Regions from separate parts of the Rhizobium sp. BK275 genome, predicted to be linked through region 3. Evidence: predicted binding sites of a transcription regulator. Region 3 holds the regulator's gene; each other region holds the start of a gene.

Region 1 (5,892 bases), on a different contig from region 3:
GCGTCAGTCATTCGCCGCAACAACCATTTCAAAGGAGTTCAACATGGAAGCGGAAGCAGCAAAGTTCATCGGTGCAGGTCTGGCTTGCTTTGGTATGGCCGGTACGGCTCTCGGCCTCGGCAACATCTTCGGCAGCTACCTCTCCGGCGCTCTGCGCAATCCGTCTGCCGCTGACAGCCAGTTCGGCCGTCTGGTATTCGGCTTCGCCGTTACGGAAGCTCTGGGCATCTTCTCGCTGCTCGTCGCTCTTCTCCTGCTCTTCGCCGTTTAACATCGGTGGATTGATGGATCACGGCCTGCGAACAGCGAGCCGTGATCCTTTGCATTTGCAGTACACCTGGAGGTGAGCATGTACTTTGTGACCCCGGCCTACGCTGAAGAGGTCCCGGCGGGAACCGCGACGGATACGCATGCCGCTCCGGCTGCCGGCGAGGTTCATACCGAGACCGGCGTCGCCGAAGGCGAGCACGCGCGTGGGCCTTTTCCGCCTTTCGATTCGTCGACCTACGCATCCCAGCTTCTCTGGCTGGTGATCACGTTCGTCATTTTCTACCTGCTCATGCAAAAGGTCATCGCACCGCGCATCGGCTCGATCCTCGAGCAGCGTCACAACCGCATCTCGCAGGATGTCGACGAGGCCGGCCGCCTGAAGGCTGAGGCTGATGCCGCTGTCGCAACCTACGAAGGCGAACTCGCCGCTGCCCGCGCCAAGGCAAATTCGATCGGCACTGCCGCTCGCGACGCCGCCAAGGTAAAGGCTGAGGGTGATCGTCGCGCTGTCGAGGCAAACCTGACCGAAAAGCTGAAGGCTGCCGAGGCCCGTATCGCCGATGTGAAGGCAAAGGCCTTTGCCGATGTCGGCGCCATCGCCGAGGAAACCGCAGCAGCCGTTGTCGAACAGCTCATCGGCGGCTCTGCCGCCCGGTCTGATGTCGTTGCTGCCGTTGCAGCAGCCAAGAAGGAGGCTTGATCGATGGAATTTGCTTTTGATGCAACTTTCTTCGCCTTTGTTGGCCTTGTTCTCTTCCTGGCGCTGATCGTCTACCTGAAGGTTCCGGGCATGATGGCGAAGTCGCTTGACGACCGCGCCGACCAGATCCGCAATGAGCTGGCGGAAGCCAAGCGTCTGCGTGAAGAAGCCCAGCATCTGCTCGCTGAATACCAGCGCAAGCGCAAGGAAGCTGAAGCTGAAGCAGCGCATATCGTTGCCGCTGCCGAGCGCGAAGCCGAAATGCTGACCGCTGAAGCGAAGAAGAAGACGGAAGAATTCGTCGCCAACCGCACGGCTCTTTCCGAGCAGAAGATCAAGCAGGCCGAAGCCGACGCAATGAAGGCTGTTCGCTCTGCTGCAGTCGATCTCGCCATTGCAGCCGCTGAATCCGTTATCGGTAAGCAGGCTGATGGCAAGATTCAGTCTGAGCTCTTCGGTCAGGCCGTCGGCGAAGTGAAGACCCGTCTGAACTGAGCTGCAGCGCTGCAGGATTGGAAAAGCCCCGCTTCGGTGGGGCTTTTTGCTTTTTGGCAGATGCCGTGTGATTGGCGTGATGTGCGAGCTTGTGATGGCTGCGCGACGCACCAAAGAGCCGGCCCTTTGGGAACTTGGCTCAGAAGCGCTCTGCATGAGGCAATGGCCCGCCTCCGGCGCTTTCCCGCCCCTGCGGCTCGCAAGGAAACGAGGCGGTGGCGCTGGAGTCTAATCCTCCAGCATTTCCCCATTCCCCTCTACCACGACGCCGTCCTTGCGGAGTGGCCGGAAGCTCATCCGGTGCAGCGGGCACGGCCCGTGCTTCTCGATGCCGGAGCGATGCTGCGCCGTGCCATACCCGACATGAGCGGCAAAACCATATTCGGGAAACACCAGATGCGCCCGCGCCATCATCCGGTCGCGCGTCACTTTGGCGACGATGGAAGCGGCGGCGATCGAGACGGAGCGTGCGTCACCCTTCACCACGGCCTGTCCGGGGCAGTCGAGCCCTATAGGCACGTCCAGCCCATCCGTCAGTACATAACTTGCCGGTATGGAAAGGCTGCAGATCGCACGGCGCATAGCATCAAGGCTTGCTTTGCGGATATCGGTTTCGTCGATGCGTGTAGAGCTGGAGGAGGCGATGGAGACTGTTGCGGTCGCGAGAATTTGGACGAACAGCTCCTCGCGCCGCTGCGCTGAAAGCTGCTTGGAATCGTTGAGACCCTCGGGAATGCGCTTGGGATCGAGGATCACGGCTGCAGCAACGACAGGACCGGCAAGCGGTCCGCGTCCGGCCTCGTCTGCGCCGGCGACAGGCCAGTGGCCAGCCTTGCGGGCTTTCAGCTCCAGCCGGAAATCCGGCACAAGGGGAGCCTCTTCAAAGAGCAGAGGAGAATCGGGTGACGTGCGACGTTTCATGCGGTTGAACCTCGCACGCCAACCCGATTTCCTGCAAGCCCCCGGATCAGGGCGGCGACGGCCGGGGGCGGTCCAGCGGATGGTGCGGTCAGGGCCATCCGCAGGAATTGCGCAAGGCAGAAGACGCAGGGCAGGTCTTCTTCACGCCTCACGCAAGCTCACGAGCAATTCCAGCAAAAGTGCGCAGTGGTTTTGCGTCCGGAATTGCGTAAAACAAAAAAAGCAATTCCAGCAAAAGTGCTTGAGCGCTTTGCGCCCGGAATTGCCTGAAAACAATCAGTCAGAGCAGCGAAAGCTGCACGCCGCTGCCACCAGGCGGCACAAACAAGTCGTCGCGCAGGGCAAGGCTTCGACGGGTCAACCCCAGCCGCTTTGCCGCCATCTCGAAGCGGCGGGCGATCTGCCAGGCATAGGGTCCCGCACCCTTCATGCGCTTGCCGAACTCGGCATCATAATCCTTGCCGCCGCGCATCGAGCGCACCAGCGACATGACATGGCGATAACGATCAGGATAATTCTGCAACAGCCAATCGCGGAACAGCGGGCTCACTTCCAGCGGCAGCCGCAGAAGCACATAGCTCGCTTCTTCGGCACCCGCCGCCTTGGCGGCATCCAGGATGCGTTCCAGTTCGTGGTCGTTGAGTGCGGGGATGACCGGCGCGGCCATCACTGACGTGCGCACACCAGCCGCGGAAAGCCCACGGATCGCCTCCAGCCTGCGCGTCGGCGTCGATGCCCGCGGCTCCATGAGGCGGGCAAGTTTGCGGTCGAGCGTCGTCACCGAAATGCCGACACGTACGAGGTTCTTTGCCGCCATCTCCGTGAGGATATCGAGGTCGCGCAGGATCATCGCCGACTTGGTGACGATCGCCACGGGATGATTGGCCTTATTCAGCACTTCGAGGAGTTGCCGCATGACGCGCCATTCCTTCTCGATCGGCTGATAGGGGTCGGTATTGGTACCGATCGCGATGACGCGCACCTTGTAGCCCGGCTTGGCGAGCTCGCGCTCCAGAAGCTTCGGCGCATCCGGCTTGGCGAAGAGCTTGCTTTCGAAATCCAGCCCCGCCGAAAGGCCCATATAGGCATGCGTCGGCCTGGCGAAACAGTAGATGCAGCCATGCTCGCAGCCGCGATAGGGGTTGATCGACCGGTCGAAGGAGAGATCGGGAGATTCGTTGCGGGTGATCGCCGTGCGCGGCTTTTCGACCTGCACATCCGTCTTGAAGGGCGGCAGTTCCTCGAGCGTCTGCCAGCCATCATCGAAGGTTTCGCGTTGTGTTGGCTCGAAGCGGCCGCTGGGGTTCAGCCCCGCGCCGCGGCCACGCCGCCGGTCAACTTCGATGCGCAGCCCCGAGGCCGCGATCATCGCGTCGGCAATATCAGCCGTATTGGCAGGCGCAAATGCGGCCTGCCCTGCAAGGGACTGTGGTCTCATCGGATTCTCCACTGGCGGAAAACGCTCGATCCCGCTCGTTTTGATGATTAAATTCCTATCGGCAAAAAGAGAACAATGCAAGAACAAAATGAGGAAAGTCCCGCTGGCAAAATTTTGTGCGGCGCTCTATAAACAGGCAATGTTGACTGTTGTTCTTGAATGCCAGGATCAGGAATCCGAGCTGGCCCAGACTCTATCGGTATTGGTGGCAGGCGCCGTGGAAGGCCTCGTCAGCGACGTGGTCGTGCTCGATCACGGCTCGCGCGACGGCACGGCGCGGGTGGCGGATGCTGCCGGCTGCCGTTTCCATTCACAATGGGATATCAAGGATATCATCCGATCCGCCCGCGGCGAGTGGCTGCTCTTCGTCGAGCCGGGCGCAAGACCGCAGGCGGGCTGGATCGACGAAGTCTCGGAATATGTGGCCTTGAATAAGGTCTCTGCGCGCTTTACTGCCTCGCGTGGCTATCGACGCCCCTTTTTCCAGCGTGTCGGCCGTGCCAGACCACCGCTGGAACTCGGCCTGCTCATGCCCAAGAAACTTGCCGTATCCGCTGCAAAGAGCGGCATGCGCCTTACCGAATTCGTCAAGGCGCAGAAACCACGCCAACTCTCCAGTGAATTGATTCCCTCCTGGGTTGCCCGCGCCGCGCGATAGCTGCACTCCTCGATATTGCGAAAAGATGGCGCTCAATAGAATTTCGCGCTATAATCTGGATATGGCGCCGCCGAAGCGCCTCGCTTCGCAACGGATGGCCATGGAATGCCGGTGAACGGCAGAGCAGGTCAGCGAAAATCTCCTCTTCTGCCGGGTTCCCGGCGAAAGGAGGTGCGTCATGCTACGCAATATGGTCCACGGCCTGCTGGCCGTCATATTGACGACATTGGTGATCGCGCATCCGCATCCGGCAGCATCGCAGATGATGCGCAGTTGCGCAGGCCGATCCGAGATCGTCAATTTCCTGGACAGCAACTTTGCTGAAAAGCTCAAGGCAGTCGGACTGATCAATCAGAACGCCATTCTTGAGGTTTATGCCGCTGAGAGCGGCACCTGGACGCTCGTCGTCACGGATGTTCACGGCATAAGCTGCGTGGTGCTGTTTGGTGATAGCTGGGACACAATGCCCGCCCTGCCGGGCCTTGCGACATAGGGAATGATGCTGCTGTGGCCAGTCTACTTCGTCGCGCCGCGTTTCAGGTGTTCGTCCAGACGCGGTATGATCTCCACGAAATTGCAGGGCATATGGCGATAGTCGAGCTGTGCCTCCAAGATGCCGTCCCACGCATCCTTGCAGGCGCCAGGAGAGCCCGGCAGCACGAAGATGAAGGTAGCGTTGGCGACACCCGCCGTGGCGCGCGACTGAATTGTCGAGGTGCCGATCTTGTCATAGGAAATGCGGTGGAATACCGCAGAAAATCCATCCATCCTCTTTTCGAAGAGCGATTCCAGAGCGTCGGGTGTCACGTCGCGGCCAGTAAAGCCGGTCCCGCCCGTGGTGATGACGACGTCGATTTCCTTGGCCTCCGTCCAGGCGCGCACGCGTGCAGTGATCCTCTCGCGGTCGTCAGGCACGATGTCGCGGTCGATCAACTGATGTCCGGCTTTCGCAATCCGTGCCGCCAGCGTGTCGCCGGATTTGTCATCGGCCAGCGTGCGGGTATCCGAAACTGTCAGCACGGCGATACCGAGGGGAACAAAAGCGCGTGTTTCGTCCAAGCCTGCCATCATACACCTCCTGCAAAAGTCTCCGTTGCCTGGAAATACCAGCCCGGGCGGGCGGCGTGAAGACGCTCGGCTGCGCGCAACGCAGCAACGGGTGTCTCGAAGATGCCGAAGCAGGTCGCGCCAGAGCCGGACATGCGGGTGAAAAGCGCGCCTTCCGCTGTGAGCATGTTCGAAATCTCGGCGATTTCGGGAACCAGCTCTCGCGCCGGCGGCTCGAGATCATTGCGTGTCGCCCGTATGGCTTCCATCCAGTGCGGCGCCTTGGTCAGGACCAGCGGAGGATTGTTCTTGGTCGCAAGCCGCCGGAAAACCTCGGGCGTGGAAACACCTTTCAAAGGGTTG
Region 2 (5,892 bases), on a different contig from region 3:
CAGGGCATGGATGAGGGCGGCTTCGATCGCCGAGACCGCATAGATGCCGGTGAAGATATCAGCAATCGCGACACCCGCTTTCATCGGCTGCCCATCCGGTTCACCCGTTATCGACATGAAACCCGACATGCCCTGGACGATATAGTCGTAGCCGGCGAGACTGGCATAGGGGCCGGTCTGGCCGAAGCCAGTGATGGAGCAATAGACGAGGCGCGGATTGATCGCCCTCAGGCTCTCATAGTCGAGACCGTATTTGACGAGGCCACCGAGCTTGAAATTCTCGATCAGCACATCGGCAGTGGCGACGAGGCGGCGCACCAGCGACTGGCCTTCTTCGCTTTTCAGGTCTGCGGTAACGGAGCGCTTGCCGCGATTGGCGGAATGATAATAGGCGGCCGAGAGGTTTTCGCCATCCGCGCCCTCGACGAAGGGCGGCCCCCAATGCCTGGTGTCGTCACCTCCATCGGGGTTTTCCACCTTGATTACGTCGGCGCCGAGATCAGCCAGCATCTGTCCCGCCCAAGGGCCGGCGAGCACGCGCGCAAGCTCGATGACCCGGATGCCCGCAAGCGGCGGCTTCTTCTTCACGTCCTGCGTCATGTTCTTCCCAGTTTCCTCCCGGGCTGCTTCCATGGCTATCGGATTTCAGGGCGCCCGCGTTGCCTCAGATGTATCGGATACGGGTTTGGAAGCAAAGCGCTGCTCACGCCAGATGATGTAGAGGCCGGACGCGATGACGATCAGGATGCCGACCCATTTCAGCGCATCCGGGAAATCGGCAAAGACCAGCCAGGCAAAGACCGTGGCCGAGACGATTTCCAGATATTGCAGCGGCGCCAGCGTCGAGGCCGGGGCGGCGCGATAGGCGTAAGCGGCGAGGATGCCGGTTATCGCCGCCGCAATGCCGGTGCCGAGCAGGTAACCGAAGGCTGGAAGATCGGGCAGGGCCGTATCGATGATGTCGGAGCCGCTGCCATGGCCGATGAAGAGGATGACGGCGCAGAAGAAGATGCCCCAGAGGCCGGTCTGGAACTGCATGGCCCAGGGGTCCTCCCGGTGTGACAGCACGCGCGTCATCAGCGCGAAAACGGCGATGCAGAAGGCGCTGACGACGGGCAGCAAAGCGATATAGCCGACCTGCTCGAAGCTCGGCTGGATGATCAGCAGGGCGCCCAGGAAGCCGACGGCGCAGGCGCTGTAGCGCCGCCAGCCGATCGTCTCCTTCAGGAAGATGCTGCCGAGGATCGTGAGAATGATCGGCTCGACGAAGAAGATGGCGATGGCATCGGCAACCGCCATGACCTTCAGCGTCGTGACGAAGCAGATCATCGAAATGGTGACCATGGCGCCACGGATGGCATGATACCAACTCTGCTTCACCGAAAACTGGATTTTCGCGCCGCGCAGGAAAACGAAAGGCAGCATGGTGAGCGACTGGATGACGAAGCGGAAGCCGGCGACTTCGGTGGACGAGATCGTTGCGGTCGCGAGCTTCGAGAAGATGTCGATCAGCGGCGAGATCATCACCGACAAGAACATAAAAAGCAGGCCGAACGTCACCTCGGAGGCGGCGGGATGGCGTATGGAACTCGTGCTCGTCATCTCAGATCCTTTCGTTCGGGATCGCGCGGATCGCCGCGTCGCACCAGCCGGCGAAATCCGCAATTGCCGTTTGCGCGCCGATCTCGTTCAGCGTTTCATGCCGCATGTCCTGATATATCTCCGTGCTGATACCGGAAAAGCCCTGACGTCTCAAACGCTTTGACAGCCAGAGGACGGCTTTTCCATAGATGGTTGCCGGGTCCTGGCCGCCGCCGACCAGATGGATCGGCAGGTCTCTCGGCAGCCTCGCGATCCGCTCCTTCTCGATGCCGCGGAAGGTGAGGGCGAAGACATCGAGCCAGAGCGATACCGAGGGGTCGAAGCCGCAGAGCGGATCGGCGATATAGGCATCGACCTCGGCCGGATTGTGCGACAGCCAGTCGAATTCCGTCCGGTGATTGGGAACGGATTTGCCCCAGGCGGCAAATGTCAGCCTCGGCAGCATGTCGCTTGGCACATCCGAGCCTTTGAGCATGCGCTCGGTAAGTAGGATCGCCTGTGCGGCGCGGCCAGAAAGTCCAACCGCGAAATTCGAATTCCAGAGGGCAAGGGCTGCGAAACGGCCGGGGAGGTCGGCGGCGGCATTGAGCGCGATCAGGCCGCCCATCGAGTGGCCGAGGAGGATGACGGGCAGGCCGGGGTGGCGGGTCGTGGCAAAGTCATGCACGGCGGCGATATCATTGACGACGCGCTCTATGCCGTCCCGTCTTGCGAAGCGGCCGAGCGGTGCATCGGGTGCGCTTGTCTCGCCGTGGCCGCGATGGTCATGCGCATAGACGTGATAACTTCTTGCCGCCATGGCCTCGGCAAAGTGCCAGTAACGGCGGGAATGTTCGGCAAGACCATGTGAAATCATCAGGATAGCGTGCGCCTGGCCCTCTGCAGGCTGGTGATGGCACGCAAGCGAAGCTCCGGCATTCTGAAGCCGCAATGTCTCGGAAAACATGCATTCCTCCCGCGCCCAAAAGACCAGATCGCGGGGCAAATGCAATATTGCGGTTCTCCTCATACATGGGAAAGCGCGACTTTGCTGCGATTCAGGGTTGCGCAATCTTCGGCTTCATGCTTGTTTGTTCCTGTATTGTTCTTTGTCGGGGCTATCAATGGGCAAGTTTTTCCTTTCGGTTTCCATCCTCTTTCTTTCGCTATCGTCAGTCGGTTCCGTATCCGCGCAGGAAAGCGGGCGCACACGCTTCATTCTCGCGGCAAGCTGGCAGCCGGCTTTCTGCCAGACTAACCAGAAGAAGGCGGAATGCGCCAGCCAGGGCGGCGACCGCTATGACGCCACCAATTTTTCCCTCCACGGTCTGTGGCCGATGCGGCAGGACTATTGCGGTGTACCCGCCGACCAGAAAGCCGCCGACAAGGACGGTCAATGGACGAGCCTGCCGGTCGTAGCCCTCTCTCCCGAGACGAAGACCGCGCTCGACAAGGCGATGCCTGGCACGCAATCGGGGCTCGAGCGGCATGAATGGACTAAGCACGGCACCTGCACGAAGATGAGCGCCGACGATTATTTCGCCACCGCCATTCACCTCATGGGCGAACTCAATGCTTCGGCCGTGCGCGATCTCTTCGCCGCTAATGTCGGCAAGGTGCTGAAGGCCGATGCGATCAAGGCCGCCTTCGATAAGAGCTTCGGCGCCGGTGCCAGCGACCGCGTGAAAATGAGCTGCCGCCGCGTCGGCAATATCAGAGTGATCAGCGAGCTGACGATCGGGCTTTCGCAGGATGCCGTTTCGGCGCAAGCGAAGGAGAAGGGCCTCGGCGGCCTTATCCAGGGGGCAGGGCAGACGTCCTTCGGCTGTGACGAAGGCATTGTGGATGCTGCCGGCTTCTGATGGAAACACGCCGAAATCCTGACGAAACAGGGTTTCGGCGTTGCTCCAGGGCGTGGTTTCGCCTACATAGCGGCCACGATTTCAAGTTTCCGCCCGGAGCATCCCAGCATGGCACGTCAGTTCATCTATCACATGTCCGGCCTCAACAAGGCCTATGGCAACAAGAAGATCCTCGAGAACATCCATCTTTCCTTCTACCCCGATGCCAAGATCGGTATCTTGGGTCCGAACGGCGCCGGTAAGTCCACCGTGCTGCGCATTATCGCCGGCCAGGACAAGGAATATACCGGCGAAGCCTGGCTCGCCGAAGGTGCGACAGTCGGCTACCTGGAGCAGGAGCCGAAGCTCGATCCCAACAAGACGGTGTTCGAGAACGTCATGGAAGGCGTTGCCTCCAAGACGGCGATCGTCGAGCGCTACAACGAACTGATGATGAACTATTCCGATGAGACGGCGGAAGAGGGCGCGAAGCTTCAGGACATCATCGACAGCCAGAACCTCTGGGATCTGGAAAGCCAGGTCGAGATGGCGATGGAAGCCCTGCGCTGCCCGCCGCGCGACGCCGATGTCACGACGCTGTCGGGCGGTGAGCGCCGTCGTATCGCGCTCTGCCGCCTGCTTCTGTCGCAGCCGGACCTGCTGCTGCTCGACGAACCGACCAACCATCTGGACGCCGAAACCATCGCCTGGCTCGAAAAGCATCTGCGCGACTATCCGGGCGCCGTGATGATGATCACCCACGATCGCTACTTCCTGGATAACGTCACCGGATGGATCCTCGAACTCGACCGCGGCCGTGGCATTCCGTACGAAGGCAACTACTCGGCCTACCTGCAGGCGAAGGCCAAGCGCATGCTGCAGGAAAACCGCGAAGAGGCAGGCCGCCAGAAGGCCATCAGCCGTGAACAGGAATGGATCGCCTCCAGCCCGAAGGCCCGTCAGGCCAAGTCCAAGGCGCGTATCAAGTCTTACGAACAGCTGGTCGAGGCCGCCGAGAAGCAGCGTCCTGGCGACGCGCAGATCATCATCCCGGTCAGCGAGCGTCTCGGCCAGGTGGTCATCGAGATGGACGGCATCACCAAGGGCTTCGAGGGCCGCACGCTGATCAACGATCTGTCGATCAAGCTGCCGCCGGGCGGCATCGTCGGCATCATCGGCCCGAACGGCGCCGGCAAGACGACGCTGTTCAAGATGATTACCGGCCAGGAAAAACCGGATGGCGGTTCGATCCGTATCGGCGAGACCGTGCATCTCGGTTATGTCGACCAGAGCCGCGATGCGCTCGACGGCAACAAGACCGTCTGGGAGGAAATCTCCGGTGGTGCGGAAATCATCAAGCTTGGCAAGTTCGACATGAACTCGCGTGCTTATTGCGGCGCCTTCAATTTCAAGGGCGGCGATCAGCAGCAGAAGGTCGGCAACCTCTCGGGTGGTCAGCGCAACCGCGTTCACCTTGCCAAGATGCTGAAGGCCGGCGGCAATGTTTTGCTGCTCGACGAACCGACCAACGACCTCGATACGGAAACGCTGGGCGCTCTGGAAAGCGCGCTGGAAGCATTTGCCGGCTGCGCCATCATCATCAGCCACGATCGCATGTTCCTCGACCGTCTGGCCACGCATATTCTCGCGTTTGAAGGCGAGGGCCATGTCGAGTGGTTCGAAGGCAACTTCGAGGATTATGAACAGGACAAGGTTCGCCGTCTTGGCCCCGACGCCCTCAACCCCGGCAGCCAGGCTCACAAGCGTCTGACACGCTAATCGGTTTTTCGTGCATTTCGAAGCCCCGGCTGGTCCGGGGCTTTTTTGATGTCTGCTGTCGTTATCACCATAGGCAATTTCGCAAATCGGTGAAATGCCGCTTGCCTCCATTATCCAAATCACATAAAGATATCTTTATATCTTGATTGGGTAGAATATGAGCGAACCCTTAAGGCTTGGACTGGATGCGCTGGTGGACGTCTTGAAGGCGGCAGGCGAACCGACGCGCCTGCGGCTCCTCGCGCTGCTGGCGGCGGGCGATCTCACCGTCACCGATCTTACGGAAATTCTCGGTCAATCCCAGCCCCGCATCTCCCGGCATCTGAAGCTGCTTGGCGAGGCAGAACTGATCGACCGTTATCAGGAAGGCGCCTGGGCCTATTTCCGCCTGGCGCACGAAGGCAAGGCAGCCGCGCTTGTGCGAGCGCTGCTGAAGCATGTCTCCGAAAACGACCCCGTCGTTCAGCGTGACGGTGAGCGCCTTGCCACCGTCAAGCGGCAGCGCGCCGAGCGGGCGCAGGCCTATTTCAGCCGCAACGCCGCCGAATGGGACGAGCTTCGCCGTCTGCACGCCGCTGACGAAGAGGTGGATGCTGCCGTCATCAAGCTGCTGGGCTCCAACCCGATCGATTCCCTGCTCGACCTTGGCACCGGCACTGGCCGCATGCTGGAGCTTCTGGCCGGTCGTTAT
Region 3 (5,892 bases):
TGCATCGAACCGCCCTTCCCGTGGGAATAGCCGTTACGACGCCCGGTTAGCTCGGCCATGACGCCGCGCGCTTCCATGCCGGTCGCCAGCATATGACCGTGGTCGCGATAGGCGGTGATGACCTGATCGCCTTCCTTCTGCGCCATTTGCATGCCGACGACAACAGCTTCTTGGCCGATGTAAAGGTGACAGAAACCACCGATGAAGCCCATGCCGTAAAGCTGGCCCGCCTTTTCCTCGAAACGGCGGATGAGCAGCATCTCGCGATAGGCCTTCAGCTCCTCATCGCGATCGAAATCGGCGATGGGACCGCCATTCGATGCCTTGGCTGCAGATTTCGCACTGGTTTTGCGGCTGGAAACGGTCGCGGTTTTGCGCAACGCCATTCAACCCTCCCTATGGGTTTATCGGTTCTCAGGTGGCGCGTACCATAGGGAAGAAAAATCACCACAGCAATGCCATAATTGCATGGCTCATATTCGCTTGTAAATTATTGATAAAAAACAAAAAAAATCGATTAACCTAAATTCGGTTAATTGCGGTAATGATTGTAAATGACAATCTCGTCCGCGCGCGACATGTTGAGCTGATACCGCGCCTTTTCGTCGAGCATATCCCTGTCCAGCGAGCCGTCGCTGAGGAGCGCTACCTGCGCCTCCAGATGCTCGCGCTTAGCCTTGAGCACCGCCAATTCCTTCTCGCGCGCGAGACGCTGGCGCTCGAACGCCTCCGTCGCACGCAGACCATAATCACCATGGATGCAATGATAGCCGAAATAGGAGAGGAAGGCGACCGTCATGGCCGGAATGACGAAGCGACCGGTCTTTCTCTTCTTATGATGCTTTGTCCACATACACTCATGCTCTAACGCATTACCAATCATTTCAACTTAACGCGCAGAGTTTAACCGTTCGTTGACTCTGAGCGATTCCGGAAGGGACTCAACAAAAAACCCGCGCCGGAGCGCGGGTTCCAAATGCCTGATTTCCAAGATCGTATTAGCCGCGGATGATAGAGCGGCCGGCATACTCAGCCTGCGGGCCGAGACCTTCTTCGATGCGGATGAGCTGATTGTACTTGGCAAGGCGATCCGAGCGCGACAGCGAACCGGTCTTGATCTGACCGCAGTTGGTGGCAACCGCAAGATCGGCGATCGTGGAGTCTTCCGTCTCACCCGAACGGTGCGACATGACGGCGGTGTAGGCTGCCTTGTGCGCGGTATTGACGGCGTCGAGCGTTTCCGTCAACGAGCCGATCTGGTTGACCTTGACGAGAATCGAGTTTGCGACGCCCATGCGGATCCCGTCGCGCAGGCGAGCCGAGTTGGTGACGAAGAGGTCGTCGCCGACGAGCTGGCACTTCTTGCCGGCGAGATCGGTCAGCGTCTTCCAGCCTTCCCAGTCGTCCTCGGCCATGCCGTCTTCGATGGAGATGATCGGATACTTGGCAGCGAGTTCGGCAAGGTATTCAGCCATGGCGCCCGGCTCGAGCGTGCGGCCTTCACCTTCCATCACATACTTGCCGTCCTTGAAGAATTCCGTCGAGGCGCAATCGAGGCCGAGGTAGATGTCCTCGCCCGGCTTGTAGCCGGCTTTCTCGATCGACTTGACGATGAAGTCGAGGGCTTCCGGAGCGCTCTTCAGACCCGGCGCAAAACCGCCTTCGTCGCCGACATTGGTATTGTGTCCCTGGGCAGCGAGTTCCTTACGCAGCGTATGGAAGACTTCCGAGCCCATGCGAACAGCTTCACGGATCGAATCTGCGCCAACCGGCAGGATCATGAACTCCTGGAAATCGATCGGATTGTCGGCATGTGCGCCGCCGTTGATGATGTTCATCATCGGAACCGGCAGCAGGTTTGCGGAAGCGCCGCCAACGTAACGGTAGAGCGGCAGGCCGGAAGCCTCTGCGGCAGCTTTGGCGACGGCGAGCGAAACGCCGAGGATGGCGTTGGCACCGAGACGCGACTTGTTCGGCGTGCCGTCGAGCTCGATCATGATCTTGTCGATCTGAATCTGGTTTTCGGCGTCGATGCCGCCGATGGCGTCAAAGATTTCCGTATTAGCGGCCTCGACGGCCTTTTCAACACCCTTGCCGAGATAACGCTTGCCGCCGTCACGCACTTCGACGGCTTCATGCGCGCCGGTCGAAGCACCCGAGGGAACAGCTGCACGGCCCATGCTGCCGTCTTCGAGATAGACATCGACTTCGACGGTGGGGTTACCACGGCTATCGAGAATCTCGCGGGCGATGATATCGGTAATTGCAGTCATGGTTTTTTCCTGCTCGTGGGTGGATAAATCGTTTGAAACCGTCTTAATCGAAGGTACGCAAATTACAATGGCACTTTGGGGGGCGCTTTGCGACACTTTCGACCTGCATCTCTAATCGTCGCTATAACACGATCATGTCAGGCTTTTGACTGTCAGCCCTTGGCGACCGCATCAAAGGCAAGCAGCTTTTCCAGAAGCCGCGGCAGATCCTTGAGATAGACCATGTTCGGGCCGTCGGAAGGGGCATTGTCCGGATCCTCATGGGTTTCGATGAAGACACCTGCAACGCCGGCGGCTACGGCAGCACGCGCCAGCGTTTCAACGAATTCGCGCTGGCCGCCGGAGGAATCGCCCTGCCCGCCCGGTTGGGCGACGGAATGCGTGGCGTCGAAGATAACAGGAGCGCCCATTGCCGCCATGATCGGCAGGGAACGCATGTCGGAGACCAGCGTGTTGTAGCCGAAGGAAACGCCGCGCTCGCAAAGCAATACATTCGGATTGCCGCTGGCATTCAGCTTGCCGAGCACATTCTTCATGTCCCAGGGAGCCAGGAACTGGCCTTTCTTGACGTTGACGACGCGGCCGGTCTTGGCGGCGGCAACGAGAAGATCCGTCTGGCGGCAGAGGAAGGCCGGGATCTGCAGCACATCGACGGTTTCAGCGACAATGGCGCATTGTTCTGCCGTATGAACGTCCGTCAGGACAGGAAAGCCGAATTCCTTCTTGAGGTCGTCGAAAACCTCCATCGCCTTTTCGAGGCCGATACCGCGCTTGGCGGAAATCGAGGTGCGGTTCGCCTTGTCATAGGAGGTCTTGTAGACGAGGCCCATACCGAGCTTGTCGCAGATCTCCTTCAGCGTGCCGCCGACCATGAAGGCATGCTCGCGGCTTTCCATTTGGCACGGACCAGCGATGAGCGAAAGCTTGGCAGAATTGGAAAACAGAACCTGGCCAGCGCCCTCGCCGATCCGGACCTCTGCATTGGTATTGGAGCTCATGATGTTTCCTCGAAGGCAAAGAGCGCACCCTGACCGGGCACGGACTTCACAAGAATACGGTTTCCCTTGCGTGTATAGGTCACCCCGTTAGCAGCCAAATGCGCTTCTGTCACGGCCAGATCGGCAACCGCAAAGAGGATCGCCCGGCCGCGCAGGCCGCGATCGCTATCCGGCGTGCTCAAATCGAAATAGGCCTCCAGCCCCTCTGGGATCATCAGGCTGATCTTTGCGTTTCCGGTCGGCACCTCCAGCCCGAAACTCGTGACATCGGCAGAAGCGGCTTTTGCCGCCGCGCGAACGAACTCGCCGAAAGCTGTCGGCTCGGGGGCCGCGAGCGCGATCTCGGCAATGCCCGTCACGCCATTGGCATGGGTCTCCAGCGCGCCGCGGTCGGCCGGAAGCGGGTTGATGCGCTCGACAGCGAAGAGAAAGAAATCCGGTGCCCGCAGGTCGCCAGCGAAGGCGAGCCGGAAGCCGGCAACACTTTCTGCACCATCGGGCATTTTCACGGGACGTTCGAACTGCAGCACAGAGCCAGCGCTGATGCCGCCCTTTACGAATCGAGCATGTTCGCGCTTCGCATCCGCTGTCGCAAAGGCGATGGCGGACAGTCCCTCGCTGCCGCAGCGGAAGCGGAAAGCCTGATTGCGGGCGGTGAAGACATTGCCCTCACGCGCCGTCTCCTCGCTCTCCTCCACACTCGCGACACCCAATGGCTCAAGATAGGTTTTGTCAGTAAAGAAAACGCAGGCATTTTCCGTGCCGAAGGGATGGCGGGCATCAGGGGCTACGGTGAAACCAAGCTTGCCCAGCCTTTCGCGGGCAAGATCGATATCGGTAACCGGCAAAACGAGATGATCGATCGGAAGCATGTCCTGGGTCATCGGCTACTCTCCAGCATTGCCAGGATGATGTGCTTCAGCAGGCGTTACGAAGCAAGGCCGGGCAGGCTTTCCCGCGATAAAAATAAAATTCTCAGCAGAATGAACAGAAGTTTTACGAAAATTTAGCCACTTGCGGAACACATATGGAACATATAGTGTCTGTTCTGGATTTGTTTCAAGACTGGGGTATACGCCATGCTCACGCGCAAACAACAGGAACTTCTTCTTTTCATTCATGAAAGGATGAAGGAGTCAGGCGTTCCGCCGTCTTTCGACGAGATGAAGGATGCCCTGGATCTGGCCTCAAAATCCGGCATCCACCGGCTGATCACAGCGCTCGAAGAACGCGGCTTCATTCGCCGGCTTCCGAACCGGGCACGCGCGCTCGAAGTCATCAAGTTGCCGGAAGCCTACAGCCCGAGCCTGCAGCCTCGGCGCGGCTTTTCGCCGAGCGTCATCGAGGGCAGCCTCGGCAAGCCTCAGCCGGCGGCTCCCGCTCCGGCAAAGTCTGCACCTGCTGCCGACAACGGCAATTCGATTTCTGTGCCGGTCATGGGGCGCATCGCCGCCGGTGTACCGATCTCGGCAATCCAGAACAATACGCACGACATCAACGTTCCCGCCGACATGCTGGGCTCGGGTGAGCATTATGCACTCGAGGTTCGCGGCGACTCGATGATCGAAGCCGGCATCTTCGATGGCGACACGGTCATCATCCGCAACGGCAGCACCGCCAATCCCGGTGATATTGTGGTGGCACTCGTCGACGAGGAGGAAGCGACGCTCAAGCGTTTTCGCCGCAAGGGCGCATCGATTGCACTCGAGGCAGCAAACCCCGCTTATGAGACCCGCATTTTCCCGCCGGATCGCGTCAAGGTCCAGGGCAAGCTCGTCGGCCTCATTCGCCGCTATCACTGACCGGTGACGTACTGGCGTCTGCGAAACTGTCGCTGCGCCAGTCATAGGCACGGTGGCGCATCCAGGGCCGCCGCAACGTGTCGAATGCAGTTGTGATCTCAATCCCCTTATCGGTAAAACGAAGTTCGACGGAGCCTGTTCTGCGTAGTGTCTCGCCAGTAAAGAGCAATGCGCCGGAACGACAATGGTCAAACCGCAAACGGACAGGGGTAACGACGATATCGGCCGTATCGCAGGCCGGCCCGAGATAGGCTGCATTGTCGATGACCGTCAGTTTCTTTCCATTTCGGAGCAAGGCAGTGCACCAGGCGCCCTTCTGGCAGGAGAAGCGCGATGGCAAGCTCGCGGCGGCATGTCTTATCGCTGCTCTGGCTTCGTCCTGCTGATCCCGTGATAGCTGCAGCCGTTTACCTTCAGGCGCAGTGGGGACATTGACAGCCTGGAGCATGACCGGCTTTCGATGTTCTTCCATGGCAAGCGCCCGCTGCCATTGTTCGAAGATGAAGGCAGGCGGCTTTTCGCGGTTCGAAGCTATTGCCTCTCCATCGACAACAGCGACCAGGCCGCCATCTTCGGCGATGGTGATGTCGGGCATCGCCTCGATCGGAAGCAACGCGACGGCAAGCGTGGAAACCGCAACGATTGCCGTTCCGACGTGCCGCAGTCTGGTTCTGAGCAGGGTCAGCAGCAGAAACCCGAAGACGGCTGTCGGGAAGTACCAGCCGGGCAAACGGCCCACATCGATATTGCCACCCCAGCTCGATACCGTCTTTGCGATTTTTATCACCAGATCGAGCCCGAAGCCTGCGACCTGCCACA

The links. Region 3 encodes LexA, which represses DNA repair genes until DNA is damaged. Its sites were predicted from a motif close to TGTTCNNNNTGTGTTCNG; they were not measured.
Region 1: FHT82_RS09755 (PA0069 family radical SAM protein) is a predicted target of LexA. The motif match lies at 3,893-3,910, and genes of this name have one in related genera.
Region 2: FHT82_RS13660 (ribonuclease) is a predicted target of LexA. The motif match lies at 2,674-2,691, and genes of this name have one in related genera.

The regions. Positions count from the first base shown of each region.
Region 1 covers NZ_JACHZL010000002.1:783,367-789,258, forward strand. The annotation lists gene FHT82_RS09735 (F0F1 ATP synthase subunit C) at 44-271, shown strand; gene FHT82_RS09740 (F0F1 ATP synthase subunit B) at 350-970, shown strand; gene FHT82_RS09745 (F0F1 ATP synthase subunit B) at 974-1,465, shown strand; gene FHT82_RS09750 (ribonuclease HII) at 1,694-2,386, opposite strand; gene FHT82_RS09755 (PA0069 family radical SAM protein) at 2,667-3,824, opposite strand; gene FHT82_RS09760 (glycosyltransferase family A protein) at 3,964-4,482, shown strand; gene FHT82_RS09765 (hypothetical protein) at 4,661-4,975, shown strand; gene moaB (molybdenum cofactor biosynthesis protein B) at 4,999-5,550, opposite strand; gene FHT82_RS09775 (4-(cytidine 5'-diphospho)-2-C-methyl-D-erythritol kinase) at 5,550-5,892, opposite strand, start outside.
Region 2 covers NZ_JACHZL010000004.1:45,970-51,861, reverse strand. The annotation lists gene FHT82_RS13675 (CaiB/BaiF CoA-transferase family protein) at 1-600, opposite strand, end outside; gene FHT82_RS13670 (DMT family transporter) at 646-1,602, opposite strand; gene FHT82_RS13665 (alpha/beta hydrolase) at 1,604-2,548, opposite strand; gene FHT82_RS13660 (ribonuclease) at 2,706-3,443, shown strand; gene ettA (energy-dependent translational throttle protein EttA) at 3,552-5,201, shown strand; gene FHT82_RS13650 (metalloregulator ArsR/SmtB family transcription factor) at 5,359-5,892, shown strand, end outside.
Region 3 covers NZ_JACHZL010000003.1:108,338-114,229, forward strand. The annotation lists gene pdhA (pyruvate dehydrogenase (acetyl-transferring) E1 component subunit alpha) at 1-386, opposite strand, end outside; gene FHT82_RS10355 (septum formation initiator family protein) at 533-853, opposite strand; gene eno (phosphopyruvate hydratase) at 999-2,273, opposite strand; gene kdsA (3-deoxy-8-phosphooctulonate synthase) at 2,426-3,271, opposite strand; gene FHT82_RS10370 (VOC family protein) at 3,268-4,155, opposite strand; gene lexA (transcriptional repressor LexA) at 4,351-5,073, shown strand; gene FHT82_RS10380 (ComEC/Rec2 family competence protein) at 5,054-5,892, opposite strand, start outside.